3 regions of the Tenacibaculum sp. 1B UA genome follow, and region 2 is predicted to be linked to each of the others. Evidence: riboswitches for the same ligand, from Rfam matches in the RefSeq annotation. Region 2 holds a riboswitch; each other region holds the start of a gene.

Region 1 (6,009 bases), on a different contig from region 2:
AAAAGCTTACAGCGTTGTAAGGGACTACTGTAATACGTTACATCAGCATCGTTGACAGGAACTTTTTTTAGAATATCGCTCACTTCTTCCTCAAAAGTAGTGGTAACCTCTATATCTGCTTGACCATAACATATACCTTTGGCAATATCAGGTGTGGTATGTCGTACTAAAATAACTTCCATAAGGCGAGTAGACTTAGATAAAAAACAATTTCAGCTACTTGTTGCAAAGCACCTGCGCAATCTCCTGTTTGACCTCCAATCCATTTTTTAAAGAAATGTCCCATATACAAATAGGTAAGTAATAAGGGGAGCAATACCAAAAATACTATTGGGTTTTGAAAGAAAAATAAGGGAGCTATTCCGAAAATAGCTGATATGAGTAGCGATTTACTACTCATTTGTTTGGTAGTTGGTTTTATTTTTGAGCTGTCAATATCTCTCACGTATTCATGTGTATACAACAATACAGTTGCGATAAATCGGCTAATACTGTGTCCTGAAATAATAACTAAAATTAAATTAACGGATAGGTTTTGTAAATGATATAGAGCTAAAAATTTTATAGCTAGGATAAAGACCAAACCACTAACTCCAAAAGTTCCAAGTCTGGAATCTTTCATAATGGTTAAAATCTTTTCTTTGGTCCATCCGCCACCAAAACCATCGCAAACATCGGCAAACCCATCTTCATGAAAAGCACCTGTAATCCAAATAGAACTAATCATGCTGATTACAATAGCAACATCCGTAGGAAAAATATAAGAAGAAGCGAAGTAGGCTAGTGCTGCAATGCTTCCAACTACAATTCCTACTAAAGAAAAATAACGACTGCTTTTGTTGAGTATTTCAGGAGAATGATCTACCCATTTTGGACACGGAATGCGTGTGAAAAACAATATAGCTGTTAAAAAATAATGGATTTGTCTTTTTATCATAACTAGGCTTCGCTAATATTGGCACTTTTAAAAGTAGCCATTTCGTTTAAAAAGTTCACACTCGATTGAATAATAGGAAAGGCAACCGCACAACCTGTTCCTTCACCTAAACGTAAACCTAAGTTTAAAAGTGGTTCAGCGTTTAAAAATTCTAACATTTTTTGATGTCCTTGTTCTCCTGAATTATGACAGAATATACAGTAATCTAAAATATCAGATTCCATTGCATGCCCTGCTAATAGGGCAGCAGTAACAATAAAACCATCAATAAGTAAAGTCATTTTTAAAGAAGCAGCTTCTAACATAGCACCACACATCATTACAATTTCAAATCCACCAAAAGTAGTTAAGGCTTCCATAGGTGTTGAAATAGAATCGGCGTGTAACTTATAGACTTCACATAATGTGTCGATTTTTGTTTGTAGTCCTTTGTCATCCACTCCAGTACCTCTACCTACACAGTTTTCAATAGGTGTATTGGTAAAATAACTCATTAACAAAGCCGCAGATGACGTATTGCTAATCCCCATTTCACCAAAACCAATAACATTGCAACCTTCACTATACACCTTTCTTACCAACTGTCTTCCTTTTTCCAAGGCTTCTTGGCATTGTTCTGAGGTCATAGCTTTGGTAGTACTATAATCTTGTGTTCCCTTTGCTATTTTGGCATTGGTAAGCTGTGGATGTGTTTTAAAATCAGCATTTACACCAGCATCTACAATGTTTAAATGAATGTTGTTTTGTTTACAAAACACATTAATGGCAGCACCTCCTTGCAAAAAGTTGAATACCATTTGCTGTGTAACTTCTTGAGGGTATGGACTCACCTTTCCCGTAGTAGCAATTCCATGATCCCCTGCAAAAATCACAATTGTAGGCTTTGATAACACAGGGCTCATGGTATTTTGAATTAATCCCACTTGCATGGCAATTTTTTCTAAATTGCCTAAAGCACCAATAGGCTTGGTTTTGAAGTTGATTTCTTCTTGAAGCTCGTTTTGTAGTTCTTTTGAAAGGGGAGTTATCGTTGTTGTCATGTGTTATTTTAAAGTTAAAGGAAGTCCAGATACCATAAAAGTAGCTTTATCGGCTAGTTTTGCTATGTGTTGGTTCGTCCAGCCTTGTAATTGTGTAAATTTCCTTCCAGATTCAGAATTAGCGTGTAATCCCATACCAATTTCATTAGAAATGATGATAATATTAGCGTCAATTTCAACCAATTTGTTGATTTCTTCTTTAGCAATTTTTAGCGCTTTTTCAATATCGTATTTTGTATCCACAAAGAAGTTTGTTAGCCATAATGTAACACAATCTATAACCACCGTTTGTTTTTCAGAAATTACCTTACTTAACCATTTTTCTTCCTCAACAGTGGTCCAGCGTTCATCTCTATCAGAAACATGTCTGTCAACTCGCTGCTGAAAATCTTCATCCCAAATACGAGAAGTAGCTAAGTAAATAGGAGTGTCAGATAAAGATTCGGCTAGCTTTTGAGCATAGCTACTTTTACCCGAACGTTCACCTCCTGAGATATAATATATCATGAAATCGCATTTTATGTTGACACAAAGATTGGAAAGATTTTTAATAAAAAGCAAATTAAAATAGATAACTGTTTATTTTTGCTGAACTAAAACAATGAATTATGACAGTATCTTCTTTTATGCCAGCAGTAACTCAAATGATTTATGATATGGGGTTACAAGATTATTTAAACGGAATTACTTTTGAGTGTCCAGAAGTAGCTTTAAAAGAAAAAGAAGTAGCTGTTCGATATAAGTTGGAAGGAAAAGTGTTAACGAGTAAAGAGATTACGGCTATTTTTTCTAAAACCAAGGCAGAAGGAAAGACATTGTATTATGTAGATGAACCTGTTTTAGAACGTTTAGCACCCGATATTGTTTTTACACAAGATGTTTGTGATGTTTGCCAGATAGACACAGAATCTGTGGCAAAATCAGCTTATAAATTGCCAAAGGTTCCAGAATTAATATCTATTACTCCAAACTCTTTAGAAGATGTTTTTGAGAATGCATTAACTATTGCAAAAGCAATGAAGCAGGAAGCAGTAGGAGAGGCGTATGTAAGTGGATTAAAAAAGCGTGTTTATGATATTGTTGATGTGCAACGTGAGCATAGAATCCAGTCGAAAAGTGTGATGTTATTAGAGTGGATTGATCCGTTGTTTAACTGCGGGCACTGGATTCCTCATCAAATAGGTTATGCAGGTGGAATTGATTTGTTATCGCATCCATCAGGAGATAGTATTGTAATTTCTTGGGATAAAATTGTAAAATACGATCCAGAGGTATTAATTATTGCTCCTTGCGGATATGGAATTGAGAGAACACTTGAAGATATGAAGTTTTTAGAAGAGAGAGAAGAGTGGACGTCTTTAAGAGCAGTAAAAAATAAACAAGTGTACATTGCCGATTTTGCCATGTTTACACAATCTTCAGCGGGTACTTTAGTAGAAGGAATTGAATGTTTGGCAAAAATGATTCATCCAGAGTATTATACGCTTCCAGAAAACTTACAAACAAAATTCGCAAATTATCATGATTTGATGGTTGCTAATTTATAAGAATACGATACATTTGCCGTGATTTTTGGTTTTTCTTTAATCACCTATTAAAGAAAATTAAAAGGGAATTCGGTGTAAAACCGAAGCTGTTCCCGCAACTGTAAGCTATTAAGCTTGTAACGATTACTCAAACCACTGTTTTTTAATGGGAAGGTATGTTACAAGACGCAAGCCAGGAGACCTGCCAATTATTATAATTAATTAAAACTTTCGGGATAAAAGTTTAATGTATAATGAAGGAAATAACAACAATATTCATACTGTTTTTTACGATTAATCTTTTTTCTCAAAAAGATACAATAGCTATTAACAAATTAAAAGAGGTAATAGTTAATGGGAAGAGAAATGTAGAAAAAAAACGCATTGCTACAAAAGAATTAAAGATTGGGGTGAAAGAACAGACAAAAAACCCTATTAACTTAACGAACCTTTTACGTTATAACAGTCCAATAGCTTTTAGAGATTATGGTAATGGAGGCGTAAGTACTGCACGTTTTAGAGGGACATCGGCTTCAAATACGTTGGTACTATGGAATGGAATTCCTATAAATGCTGTAGGAAGTGGACAAACAGACTTTAATGCACTTTCTGCGAGTATAAGTGATAATATTCTTGTGCAAAGTGGTGGGAATAGTACTGAATATGGTTCTGGTGCCATAGGAGGAACGGTACACTTAAAAGATGAAGTACTGTTTAAAGAACATCAAAAATTTCAATTGTTTACTTCTTATGGAAGTTACAATACATCGTCTAATTTTTTTAAAAGCTCAGTAGGAACAGATAAGTGGAGTGTAAAATTAGCTTCTACGTTTAATTATTCCGACAATGATTACACATATATCGATGAACGTTATAAAGATAGCGAAGGTAATTTACTAGCTAATGAAAATGGAAAGTACAAAAACTACGGAGTTAATTTTGTCATAGGTTATAAGTTTAGTCCTACAAACTCTTTATCGTTTTATTCGACTGCTTACTACGGAAATCGTTTGTTTTCTGATGGATTACCGAACCCGTCTGCTGGAAGTGAACGAAATGAAGATTTTAATCAAAGAAACTTACTACAGTGGAAGTATTCATTTTCTTCTCAGTTTAAACAAGAACTAAACTTAGCTTACCTAACGCAGGAATATAGGTATTACGGAAATAAAGATGCTGAAAATTACAGTTTTGGTAAGTCTAAGACTGCTTTATTAAATCACTCTTTAACTTATAAACCATCTAATGTTTTATCGTTTAATTATAAAACGATGTACGAAAACATTAATGGTGAAAATACAGATATTAATACCAAAACAAGAAATTCTGTAGCGTTTGTAGGAAGTGTTAAATATCAACCTACTGAAAAATTAATAACGAATTTACAAGTTAGAAAAGAAATTAATTCAGATTTTAATGTGCCTCTGTCTTTATTCGTAGGAGGAGAATATAGATTAATTAATCAATTAAACATTCTGGCCAACTTTTCAACAAATTATCGAGTTCCTACTTATAATGAAATGTATTGGCCTGTAGTAGGAAACCTAAACTTAATACCTGAAAGCTCAAAACAAGGAGAATTAGGAGTTTCTTTTAAAAATAAAAGCTTAAACATAACATCTACATTATTTTATATCTATATTAATGATAAAATTCTTTGGTTACCAACAGGGGGTAGTAATTTGTGGAGACCAAGAAACGTAAACGATGTAATAAATAAAGGTGTAGAAACTTTTGTAAGTTATAAGAAAGAGATAGGGGAGCATATTATTGATTTTTCTTCTAACTATACATTTACTTTGGCAGAAAACACAGAAACAAAAAAAACACTTCCTTATGCACCTGAGCATTTGTTAAATTTTAATATCAATTATAATTATAAAAGGTTTAATTTTTTTATACAAAGCTTACATCAAAGTAAGGTGTATACAAATGAAACAAACTTAGATTTTTACTCATTAGATCCAGTACATGTTCAAAATGCAGGAGTAACCTTTAATTTATCTACAAAACAAACAAAACTTCCAACATTAGGATTTACGCTAAATAATATATTTAATAAGGTGTATTATTTCTCAAACTTACGTCCTATGCCGGGAACAAATTTTAATATCAATTTAAATTATAAATTTTAAACCAATGAAAATAACAAAACTACTTTTACAGCTTTTTTTAGTAAGTATAGTTCTTACTTCTTGTTCTGGTGAAGACAAAATAGTTGAAGTATCAAGAGAAACATATGATAACGGTGTAATTATTAGCTCAGAAGGAAACTTTGGAGCTAAAGATGGTTCAATTTCTTTTTTAGATGATAATCTTAAAGAATTAGAAAACTTTGTTTATGCTGGAGTAAATGGAGCCTTATTAGGAGGATTAATACAGTCTATCGCCTTTACAGAGACAGAGGCTTATATTATTTTAAATGATGTGAACACTATAGTAGTTGTTGATAGAATAAGTTTTAAAAAGAAAGGACAAATTACAACAGGCTTAAACAATCCAAGAT
Region 2 (6,009 bases):
GAATTAATTATAGAAACAAGAAGGCACCAGTATACTGATGCCTATAAAAATCTTACAAAAGATTTTTATTTGAAGATGTAATTTTTTATGTGGATACCTTTTTCAAAAACGTCATTTAATGTCAACTCAGTTCTTGTTGTGAAGAATGGAGTTTTTGAATGTCAGTTTTTATAACTTCTATTGGGTTTTTATTCTCATCAATGGCAACAAAGGTAAATTCACCTTCAATTGCTTTTTCTCTATGATGTGAGTACATCTGTTCAGTGAAAATTTTAACGGTAACTTTCAAACTTTTGTTACCTATATAGCTAACTTTTCCTGCTAATTCAATAATAGTTCCAGCAGGAATTGGTTTTTTAAAATCAATTTTATCACTACTTACAGTTACAACTTTTTGTCTACAAAACCGTGTCGCAGTAATAAAAGCAACTTCATCCATTAATTGCATGGCAGTTCCTCCGAACAGTGTATCATAATGATTTGTTGTGTTTGGAAATACGGCTTTAAAAATACGTGTTTCCGATTGTATTATTTTTTCTTCTGTGGTCATTTTTAGTGGGAGTTTATATGATAATTAGTGCCCAAAAAGTTTTGTGTTTTTGGGCACTTTATAATTAGTCAGCTGTTAGGTAATAGTTTCCAGTGTATTAGTATTGTACCTTAATGAAGCTTCTTTTGCAGCCGAAACCATAGCAAGTAAAGCTTTTTCTGTTTCATCCCAATGTCTGGTTTTAAGACCACAATCAGGATTTACCCAAAGCTGGGCGGCTGGAATAACTTTTTGAGCTTTGTGTAAGAGTTCAAGCATTTCTTGAATAGAAGGAACTCTAGGTGAATGAATGTCATATACTCCAGGGCCAATTTCATTTGGATATTTAAAATCAGCAAAAGCATTTAATAGTTCCATTTGAGAACGAGAGCATTCAATCGTAATAACATCAGCATCCATATCAGCAATGTTTTGAATAATGTCATTAAACTCTGAATAGCACATGTGTGTATGTATTTGTGTAGCATCATCTACACCGCATGATGAAATTTTAAAAGCTTCAACAGCCCATTTTAGATAATCATTCCAACCTGATTTTCGTAGAGGAAGTCCTTCTCTTATAGCTGGTTCATCAATTTGAATAATTCGGATGCCTGCTTTTTCAAGATCAGCAACTTCATCTCGAATAGCTAATGCAATTTGTTTACAGGTAGTTGAACGAGGCTGGTCATCGCGTACAAAAGACCATTGTAAAATGGTAACAGGTCCTGTTAACATTCCTTTAACCCAATTATTAGTTAAAGATTGTGCGTACTGTGACCAATAAACAGTCATTGGATGGGGGCGGTAAACATCACCGTAAATAATAGGAGGCTTCACACAGCGGCTACCATAACTTTGAACCCAGCCTTTTTTAGTAAATGTAACTCCTGCAAGTTGTTCACCAAAATACTCTACCATGTCGTTTCGCTCATACTCACCATGAACCAAAACATCAAGACCTATTTTTTCTTGCCATTGAATGGTTTTTTGAGTTTCTTTCTTTAGTAAATATTTATATTCCTCACTATTTAAAGTACCTTTTTTAAATTGTGCTCTCCAGCTTCTTACTTCTTTAGTTTGGGGAAATGAACCAATGGTTGTAGTAGGGAATAATGGTAAATTCAATACTTTTTCTTGCGCTTCTTTACGAACAGAAAAGCTATTTTTTCTTCGAGAATCAGTTTCAGTAATAGCATCAATACGTTGTTTTACGTCGTTATGATGAATCAAAGCTGAAGATTTTCTACTTGCGATAGCTTTTTTGTTTTCTTCAAAAGCATTCAAAATAGCTTTATCAGTAGTATCTTCAGATAACTGTTTTAACAAATTTACTTCTGTAAGTTTTTGCTTAGCGAAAGCAAGCCATTGTTTAATATCATTATCTAAAGATGTTTCTAGTTCTAAATCGCAAGGAGAATGTAATAAAGAACATGAGGAAGCAATAAAGATTCTGTCAGAGCCTAATCTATCGGTTGCTTTTTGAATAAGTTGTAACGATTTTTCAAAGTCGTTTTTCCAAATGTTTCTTCCATCTACAATACCTAACGATAGAGACTTGTCTTCAGAAAGAGTGCTTAATACATCGTCTAATTGGTATTCACAACGAACTAAGTCGATATGTAATGTATCGATAGGAAGTGTGTTAGCTAATGAAAGATTGTCTTTTAAACCTTCAAAGTAAGTGGTAACTATAAATTTTAAAATAGGAAACTTCCTTCTAATTTCATTATAGATAAATTGATAGGTTTCTTTAGCTTTTTCGTTTAGGTCTAACGCTAAAAAAGGCTCATCAAATTGAATATATTTTGCACCTTGTGCTTGAAGCTCTTGAAGAATTTCCATATACACAGGAAGTAGTTTTGAGGCTAAATCTAACTTATTAAACCCCTCTTCTTTTTCTTTACCTAAAAGAAGGTAGCTAACTAAACCAATAATTACAGGTTTAGCATTAATCCTTAATTGTTTAGCACCAACAAATTCATTAATAATTTTGTTAGAAAATAGTTTAAACTCTTGGTCTTTATAAAACTCTGGAACGATATAATGGTAGTTAGTGTCAAACCACTTAGTCATTTCCATAGCAGTAATATCAAGTTCATCTTTTTGATACCCTCTTGCCATGGCGAAATAGAGATCTAGTTCAGAGTTTGAAGCTTTTAAAGCTACTTCGTTGTAACGTTTAGGGATAGCACCAACGCTGAGTGTCATATCTAACACTTGATCGTAATAAGAAAAATCATTACAAGGAATAAGGTCTATACCTGCTTCTTGTTGTGTTTTCCAGTTTTGTTGACAGATGTTTCTTCCTGTTTCAAGAAGTTCCTGTGAACTTGTTTTGCCCGACCAATATTGCTCGCAGGCTTTTTTGAGTTCTCTGTTGCTACCAATACGCGGATAGCCAAGAATGTGCGTTTGCATTTCTTTTTAACTTTTATAATTAAACATTAATTTTAAAAGTTCTTTTAGATGCTTCGCAATGCTAAAAAACGATGTGATGTTTGAGGAAAAAATAATGACATACCAAAAAAGCACAGCATTTCATAAGCGAAAGTGTGCGTTAAAAATATATCATCGGTATGACCCAAAGGCTTCAAATCGCGAAAGCATTGTCAATATCCGAATAGGCAGGTCTCCTGACTTATAACAGTTTTTATCATCCTTCCCGCTTTTGCAGTGGATATACTAGGATAAAAACTTTTGGTGTGTTACTTACAGTTGCGCGACAGTTCGTGATTTGCACACGATTCCCTATTAATCTACAGCTAAGTAAAACCTTTTCGGTTGATGAAGTATGTAAAGAACTTATCGGGGTAAATGTATGTATTATTTTTTTAGAACTGGTAATAAAAAAAGCATCAGTATACTGATGCTTCTTGAGCTTTAACAAGATTTTAAATTTTGTTATTTTTCCCAGTTTTTAAGTTGATCTAAGTATAGATAGCTTTCAACAAATTTTCTATGTTCGGTACTTGTCATAATTTCGAGAAGTTCTAACGCTGAGATATAACTAGCTAAATTTCCGTTTGAAGATAAAAACTTACCATCTTTAACAAAAGTTACCAAGCTGTCGTTTTGAACTTTTAAATTAGGGTAATCTTTTTGTAGTTGTTTACCACCACCAATCCATGTTACAATTTTATGGCCATCAGCTATACCAGATTTACCAATTAAGTTAGCACCAGCACAATTACTAACAGTGTATTGGGTCTCTTGATTTTTTGTTTTTATAAAATCTACAATTTTATCATTATGCACCTGCGTATACATATCGTAAGCACTTGGAACAAATAAAGCTGTTAGTTTGGGGCAATTATCAAAAGTGTAGTCTGGAACAAAATGCATTCCTTCTTCGGTAGTAATAGGTTTAGCTATTTCAGCTATCGCTACTACATTAAAAAGTTGTTTGCCCTCTTTGTCTACTTTTCCAAATACATCTGATGTTGCTATAACTTCTCCTTGTAAAACTCCGTTAAACATTAAAAGCCCAATAGTTGGTAAATCAGGATTAAATGGTTTTAAATGTTTAGTTAGAGTATCAGATGGAGATACAACTTGATCAGTTTTTTTGTTGGTTTTTGATTTTTCTGAATTACAACTAACAGTAATAATTGCAAAAATTAAAATTACTACAATACTTAGGTTTTTCATGTGTGTTTTTATTTAGTATCTCTTTGAGTAGGTTTAATAATCATTCTAAAGTATTGGTCTTTATATATGTAATAGCCTAACCAGTTATAGAGTGTTCTTACTTTGTTTTTGAAGTTTACAAGTCCCATAATGTGTACAAAAATCCAAATTAACCAAGCAACAAAACCTTTTAAAGATTGTTTTTGCCCAGGGAAATCAAGTACAGCCTTATTTCGTCCAATAATAGCTAATGAACCTTTATCATTGTATTGAAAAGTCTTCCAGTTACTATTTTTTCTAGAAAGATTTTTAGCTAAGTTTCTAGCTTGTTGTAATGCAGGTTGTGCTAATTGAGGATGTCCTTTAGGATAGTTTTTGTCTCCTAAAATCAAAGCACAGTCCCCTAAAGCATAAATGTTATCATATGAATGTACTAGGTTGAACTGATTTGTTTTTAACCTTCTACCAGCACCAAAACTCTCCTTTGAAAAACCATCAAATGTTTTAGCAGACACACCAGCTGCCCATATAAGGTTTTTAGTATGTATTTTTTCTCCGTTTGATAAATACACAGTTTCACCATCAAAATCATTAACCATGGTGTCCATTGTCAAAGTTACCCCAAGTTCACTTAATTTCTTAGAGGTATATTCTTGTGCTCTTTTGGACATTGGAGCTAATACAGAGCTTTGACCATCAATAAGGTGAATTTCTCCAAAATCATTTTCGTCTAGTTCAGGGTAGTCTTTTATGATAATTGAAGTTTTAATCTCGGATAAAATCCCTGAAAGTTCAACACCTGTAGGACCTGCGCCAGCAATAACAAAAGTTAAACACTTTTTTCTTTCTTCTGGGTTGTGAATTCTTGTAGCTCGGTCAAATCGAGTTAAAATAACATTTCTAAGAGACAGCGCATCACTAATGGTTTTCATAGGTAAACTGTACTTTTCAATGTTTTTGTTTCCAAAAAAGTTACTCTCTGTACCAGTTGCCATTACTAGGATGTCGTATGCTATTTCTCCATTACTTACGACTATTTTATTTTCTTCTGGAACAATTTTTTCAAGAGTACCCAGTCGAAAACGAGCGTTTTTAAATTTTCTTAAAATTTTTCTGAATGGATAACTAATTGCAGAAGGTTCCATAAAACCTGTGGATACTTGGTAGATTAAAGGAGGGAAGAAATTGTAGTTGTTACTATCTACTAAAATAATCTGATAATTTTCTGAATTTCCTAATCCTTTTATAAATTCTAATCCAGCAAACCCGCCGCCAACTACGACAAGTTTTTTCATATTTTTCATAATGCTATTATGCCCTTAAATTAATATAAGTACAAAGGTAGTTAAGTAGGTTTTAGTAAAAAATAAACTGGCTTAAGAAAAGTTATTTTCTTTTAATTTCACTTAAGTATTCAGGAGTTAGCCCTAAAAAACTAGCTAGCAAAAATTGAGGAACTCGTTGTACAAAATCAGGGAAGTCTTTTCTAAATCTAAAAAAGATATCTTCTTTAGAGTAACTGTTAATATATTTTAAACGCATTAAAGCAGCTCCGTATGCGGTTTCATATATACTTCTAAAATATTTTTCTAATAAGGGAAACTTATTTAATAACTCGTTATATTTTGAAAAGGAGATTGACAAAATTTCAGAGTTTTCAACTGTTTCTATGGTAAAGTTAGCGTGTTTTTGGTTTTGAAAAGCTAAAAAGTCAGTTAACCACCAATTTTCTAAAGCAAACTGTGTAGTTTTTTTGTAGCCTTAACTATCAATAAAATATAAATGTAAGCAACCTTTAGCAACAAAAAACAGTCTACTACATTTTTTGCCAGCAGGTAATAATATTTCTT
Region 3 (6,009 bases), 130 kb from region 2:
GTTGTAAATAACATCTTTTATTGCGTCTAAGCCTTCTTGAATAGTAAAGGTTATTTCATGATGAATAGTATCAATATACTCCGATACTTTTTTAGCTGCAGCTAAATCAGGTGAGCCTTCTAAACCAATAGAAAATGAATGTAATTGTGGATACCAAGCAGCATCTTTATCACCAGATTCTACACGTTTAGCAGCATATTTTTTTGCAATAGCAGAGGTAATGGAAGAATCCAATCCACCAGAAAGTAATACTCCATAAGGTACATCACTCATTAGTTGCCTATGAACAGCGGCTTCTAAAGCATCACGAACTTCATCTATGGAGGTCTTATTGTCTTTCACAGCTTCGTATTCCATCCAATCACGAGAATACCATTTTTGCAAACCATCTTCACGCGTATAATAGTGTCCTGGAGGAAAAATTTCGATTTTGTTACAAACTCCTTCTAGCGCTTTTAACTCAGAAGCCACATAAAAAGTTCCGTGTTTATCCCACCCCATGTATAAAGGAATAATTCCCATATGGTCACGGGCAACTAAATATTCATCCGTAATTGAATCGTATACAGCAAAACCAAAAATCCCGTTTAAATCATCTAAAAACTCAACTCCCTTTTCTTTGTATAAAGCTAAGATAACCTCACAATCAGATTTAGTTAAAAACTCATGTTGTTCCTTAAGTTGCTTTCTTATTTCCTTATGATTATATATTTCTCCATTAGCAGCTAAGACAAATCTACGGTCATGGCTAAATAGAGGTTGTTGTCCAGAGGCAGGATCAACAATTGCTAGTCGCTCATGTGCCATAATTGTTTTTTCATCACTATAAATTCCACTCCAGTCTGGACCTCTATGGCGAACTTTCTTAGCCATTTCTAATAATTGAGGTCTTAATTTATCTGAAGATTGTTTTAAATCAAACGCACATACAATTCCACACATAATTTTAATTTTATTGTTTATTATAATGCAAATAACTGAATGATGTTTTTATTTTTAAACAATTATGCTTTTTTTGATTATATATTATAACTTTAAAAATTGAAAAACAGATTTTAATTAACTTTAATTTGCGTTTTAAGCTATTATTATTCTACTTTTTAATTATTCTTATAACAATTATGAGAGTTTACTTTTATCGAAAAAGAAGGAAGTGTAATTTTAACAGTAAAATTAGTGTTTCTTTCCTACGACTAAAATATATTTGCCGCGGTTTTTCTTTATTGTAAAGAAAATTAAAAGGGAATTAGGTGAGAATCCTAAACTGTACCCGCAACTGTAAACTTAGTCTATTAAAATTATAGATACTTGTTATTTCTTACGCCACTGTTTTTACGGGAAGGTAGTAGCAAGATGTTAGTCAGGAGACCTGCCAAAATTTAATTCATTGCTTTTCTTTCGGGTTAAAAGAAGAAGCAGTAAAGAACATTTGAAATATAATGTTTGTATTTTTTTGTTTTCAGAAACTTTAAATTTAATTATAATAATGATACGTAATTATAGTATTGTATTGGTATGTTTAATATCAGTTTTTTTTTCATGTTCAAGTGATTCAACGAAACATGAACCAACTCCAATTTATGATAATTCTTTTATACTAAGTTATGAGGGGGACAAAACAGTGGTAGGGCACTTAGATGAAGGTCAAGTTTTTACCCCAAATGTATATGAGTCTCTAAATAAAAATTCAATATCTTTTACAAATTTTGAAAATAGTTTATTCATAGTGTCTCAAGACGGACCTAATTTTGTTACAAAATTAAACTTAAAAGATCTTGCAGAAGAAGTAGCAGTGACTACATCTAAGGTAAGTAGCCCTTCGTACTTGGCTATGTACTCAGAAACTGATGGAGTAATCATTTCTACTGGTGGAAGAGGAAGACGAAGAACATATGATTTATCGTTTTTTAATGTAAGTGAAGGAGTGAAAGATAAGATTGATGGAGTTTCTTCAAAAGTATTGTTTTCAAAATCAGGAGTATTGGTAGATGGAGAAAACGTATTGATTGCTGACGATAAAGAGTTGAAGGTATTAAATATCAAAGATAAGTCAATAAAAACTACAGTAATATTTGATGATGTAATTTCAGGAATCTTAAAAGATAAAAACAATAAAATTTGGATAGGAACTGAGAAAAGAGTTGAAGATGCTAAGTTTGTAAGTTTGACAACTGATTATGGTATTGATGAAACGGTTACATTAACAGAAGTGAATTTGTATAAGAATAGTATGCTTTCTATAAGTGAATCAAGTAGTTATGTTTATTGGTCAGAAGTGTCAACAGGAGTAATTCACCGTTTTAACACAGAAACAAAAAAAGCAGAAGAGTTTATTAATCCAACTACAGAAGGAATAATGCTTACAACTGTTATAAGAGAGCATCCTACAACAGGTAAAGTTTATGTTATAGGGTCAGAAGATTTTTTTGATACAGATAAAAGTATACTCACTATATATAATGAAGATAAATCTGTTTTTAAAACTGTAAAAGGAATAGGTAACTCGCCAATAGATATTTTCTTCTCTAAAGAAGATTTTTCTGTAAATTAAATATTGTTTATTTATTTTTTAATGCGAAAAAGTTTGTAAAATCAAAATCACTTTATACATTTGTAGCATAATGATAAAACAACAATTAAATAACTGGTGGTGGAAAACTCGTAACTTACGTTAGTGAGACCATCTTGTTATATCTATAATACAACGAAAAGGCTTATCTCATGATAAGCCTTTTTTGTTTTTACATATTAAATGAAATGAAAAAAATTACCTTTAAAACAATAGCAAAAAAACAATTGGCAGATATGATAACGCCAGTTAGCTTGTATTTAAGAACAAGAGACAAGTATGCGAATAGTTTGCTGTTAGAAAGTTCAGATTATCATAGTAAAGAAAATAGTTATTCGTTTTTGTGTATAGAACCTTTGATAACCATCAAAGCAGAAAATGATGAGTTGTTATTGTCGTATCGAAAAGAAGAACTAGAAAGAGAGCCTATTCAAAGAAATTTTTATGAAAAGTTTGATGCGTATAGCAATGTTATTTCGATAAATTGTTCAGAGGAAATAAAATCATTTAATGGATTGTACGGTTATACAACTTTTGATGCGGTTCAGTATTTTGAAACAATTCAGTTAAAATCAAATAAAGCACCTTCCGAAATTCCAGTATTACAATATAGTTTTTTCCGATTTATCGTAGCAATTAATCATTTTAAAAATGAAATGATTTTGATAGAAAATATACCAGAAGGAGAAGAGTCTCGATTATCAGAAATAGAAAACTTAGTAAACTCTCAATCTTTTGCTAAATATGACTTCGCTTTTGAAGGAGAAGAAACATCTAATATTACAGATGAAGAGTTTAAAGAAAATGTTACCAAAGCAAAAGAACATTGTAAGAGAGGAGATGTTTTTCAGTTGGTCTTATCACGCCAATTTCAACAACAATTTAAAGGGGACGAATTTAATGTGTACAGAGCATTACGCTCTATAAATCCTTCTCCTTATTTATTTTATTTTGATTATGGAAGTTTTAAGTTAATGGGATCTTCGCCAGAAGCACAAATTAAGATAAATGAAAGTCAGGCTATTATTAATCCAATTGCAGGAACCTTTAGAAGAACAGGTGATGATGAAAAAGATAGAGAGTTGGCGAAAGAGTTAGCAAATGACCCGAAAGAAAATGCAGAACATGTAATGTTGGTTGATTTAGCAAGAAATGATTTAAGTAAGCACGCAACCAATGTAACGGTAGAAACCTACAAAGAAGTGCAATATTTTAGTCATGTAATTCACTTGGTATCTACAGTAACAGGAAAGATTACAGGAAATCCGATAGAAATTGTGGGAGATACGTTTCCAGCAGGAACTTTAAGTGGAGCACCAAAATACAAAGCCATGGAATTGATAGATACATACGAAAATCAAACCCGTGGATTTTATGGAGGATGTGTTGGTTTTATAGGTTTAAATGGAAATGTAAACCAAGCCATAGCAATTCGTTCTTTTGTAAGTAAAAATAATACCTTGTTTTATCAAGCAGGAGCGGGAATCGTTATCAACTCAAAAGAAGAAAACGAATTACAAGAAGTAAATAACAAATTGGCAGCATTAAAAAAAGCATTAGTGTTAGCAGAAGAAATATAAAATTAGAATTGAGATGTTAGTATTTAGGTGTAGGATATACATGCTTTATCAATACTTAAATCTCAATACTCAATACTATAAATATGAAGATACTAATATTAGATAATTACGACTCGTTTACCTATAACTTGGTGCATTATGTAGAAGATATTACAGGTACTTTACCAGATGTATATCGCAACGATGAAATTTCAGTAGATGAAATTAAAAAATACGATGCTATTATCCTGTCACCAGGACCAGGTATTCCTGATGAAGCAGGTGTTTTGAAAGAAACTATAAAAACCTATGCAGGCAAAATTCCGATATTTGGAGTATGCTTAGGGTTGCAAGCTATTACTGAGGTTTTTGGAGGTGAAATAGAAAACCTGAATGATGTATTTCACGGAGTAGCTACTGAAATGAAAGTGACACAAAATAATACGGTCACTTTCAAAAATATTCCGGAAACTTTTGAAGCTGCACGCTATCACTCTTGGATTGCTTCACGCAACAACTTTCCAGAGGAATTAGAAATAACAGCAATTGATGAAGATGGTAGCATTATGGCATTACGTCATAAAGAATTTGCAATTGAAGCGGTACAGTTTCATCCAGAAAGTATTTTAACTCCAGACGGAAAAAAAATGATTCAGAATTTTATTTCTTTTGCCGAAATCCAAAAGCCAAAAGCTTAAAGCTATTGATATGAAAAAAATACTAAACACCCTATTTGAACAAAAACGATTGACCAAGGAACAATCGAAAGAAGTTTTGATAAATATTGCACAAGAAAAATACAATGCTTCACAAATAGCCGCATTCATTACTGTGTTTTTAATGCGTCCAGTTTCGGTAGATGAATTATCAGGATTTAGAGAAGCTTTATTGGAACTCGCCATAAAAGTAGATTTATCTGATTTTAATACCATCGATTTATGTGGAACAGGAGGTGACGGAAAAAACACATTTAATATTTCAACATTAACCTCATTTATTGTGGCAGGAACAGGACATAAAGTTGCAAAACATGGAAACTATGGAGTGTCTTCTGCTTCAGGATCTTCCAATATGTTGGAGTTTTTAGGATATAATTTTACAAATAATGAAACCACGTTAAAACGTCAATTAGAAGAAGCAAATATTTGTTTTTTACATGCACCACTATTTCATCCAGCAATGAAAGTTGTAGCACCTATTAGAAAAGAACTAGGAGTGAAAACATTTTTCAATATGTTAGGACCATTGGTAAATCCAAGTCGTCCACAAAATCAATTGGTGGGCGTATTTAATTTAGAGGTTGCCAGAGTGTACAATTATATGTTGCAACAATCAGAAGTAAATTATGGTGTGGTACATGCATTAGATGGGTACGACGAAATATCGTTAACAGGAGATTTTAAATTATTTACAAAAGAGGCAGAGCAACAAGTTTCTCCATCAGATTTACGACAAAAACAAATTGCTCCATCAGCTATTTTTGGAGGGAATACTGTTAAAGAAGCTGCGGACATATTTGTGAACATAATTAACGGAAAAGGAACAGAAGCACAGAATAACGTGGTATTAACCAACGCGGCATTTGCCTTAAAAACGTTTAATAAAAACAAGAGCTTTGAAACCGCATTTGAAGAAGCAAAAGATTCGTTATTAGGGTTAAAAGCAAAAGAATCGTTAGAAAAATTAGTAAATTAAAATAAAAAACCATCATTCCGAATGGACACTGAGCGTAGTCGAAGTGGTAGTGAAGGAATCTTTCTGTAAAGAAAATAATTTAGATTACTTCACTTTGTTCGCAATAACAAAAAGAATATAAGATGACTATTTTAGATAAAATAATAGCCTTTAAAAAACAGGAAGTAGCAAAAATAAAAGCTGAAG

The links. Region 2 has a riboswitch for cobalamin ahead of metE (5-methyltetrahydropteroyltriglutamate--homocysteine S-methyltransferase). Riboswitches for the same ligand answer to the same signal wherever they lie in the genome.
Region 1: another riboswitch for cobalamin. It lies ahead of MK851_RS14865 (TonB-dependent receptor plug domain-containing protein); the one in region 2 lies ahead of metE (5-methyltetrahydropteroyltriglutamate--homocysteine S-methyltransferase).
Region 3: another riboswitch for cobalamin. It lies ahead of MK851_RS04385 (hypothetical protein); the one in region 2 lies ahead of metE (5-methyltetrahydropteroyltriglutamate--homocysteine S-methyltransferase).

The regions. Positions count from the first base shown of each region.
Region 1 is NZ_JAKVUA010000027.1:21,562-27,570, forward strand. Features, by position in the region: gene cobC (alpha-ribazole phosphatase) at 1-182, opposite strand, end outside; gene MK851_RS14845 (adenosylcobinamide-GDP ribazoletransferase) at 167-937, opposite strand; gene cobT (nicotinate-nucleotide--dimethylbenzimidazole phosphoribosyltransferase) at 940-1,977, opposite strand; gene MK851_RS14855 (bifunctional adenosylcobinamide kinase/adenosylcobinamide-phosphate guanylyltransferase) at 1,981-2,484, opposite strand; gene MK851_RS14860 (ABC transporter substrate-binding protein) at 2,586-3,524, shown strand; cobalamin riboswitch at 3,534-3,728, shown strand; gene MK851_RS14865 (TonB-dependent receptor plug domain-containing protein) at 3,758-5,638, shown strand; gene MK851_RS14870 (DUF5074 domain-containing protein) at 5,643-6,009, shown strand, end outside.
Region 2 is NZ_JAKVUA010000003.1:188,804-194,812, reverse strand. Features, by position in the region: gene MK851_RS05020 (tRNA1(Val) (adenine(37)-N6)-methyltransferase) at 1-81, shown strand, start outside; gene MK851_RS05015 (acyl-CoA thioesterase) at 122-550, opposite strand; gene metE (5-methyltetrahydropteroyltriglutamate--homocysteine S-methyltransferase) at 626-2,950, opposite strand; cobalamin riboswitch at 3,138-3,324, opposite strand; gene MK851_RS05005 (DJ-1/PfpI family protein) at 3,434-4,180, opposite strand; gene MK851_RS05000 (NAD(P)/FAD-dependent oxidoreductase) at 4,189-5,463, opposite strand; gene MK851_RS04995 (hypothetical protein) at 5,546-5,803, opposite strand; gene MK851_RS04990 (hypothetical protein) at 5,921-6,009, opposite strand, start outside.
Region 3 is NZ_JAKVUA010000003.1:60,706-66,714, reverse strand. Features, by position in the region: gene asnB (asparagine synthase B) at 1-942, opposite strand, end outside; cobalamin riboswitch at 1,194-1,392, shown strand; gene MK851_RS04385 (hypothetical protein) at 1,487-2,551, shown strand; gene MK851_RS04380 (anthranilate synthase component I family protein) at 2,758-4,149, shown strand; gene MK851_RS04375 (aminodeoxychorismate/anthranilate synthase component II) at 4,233-4,826, shown strand; gene trpD (anthranilate phosphoribosyltransferase) at 4,837-5,823, shown strand; gene trpC (indole-3-glycerol phosphate synthase TrpC) at 5,946-6,009, shown strand, end outside.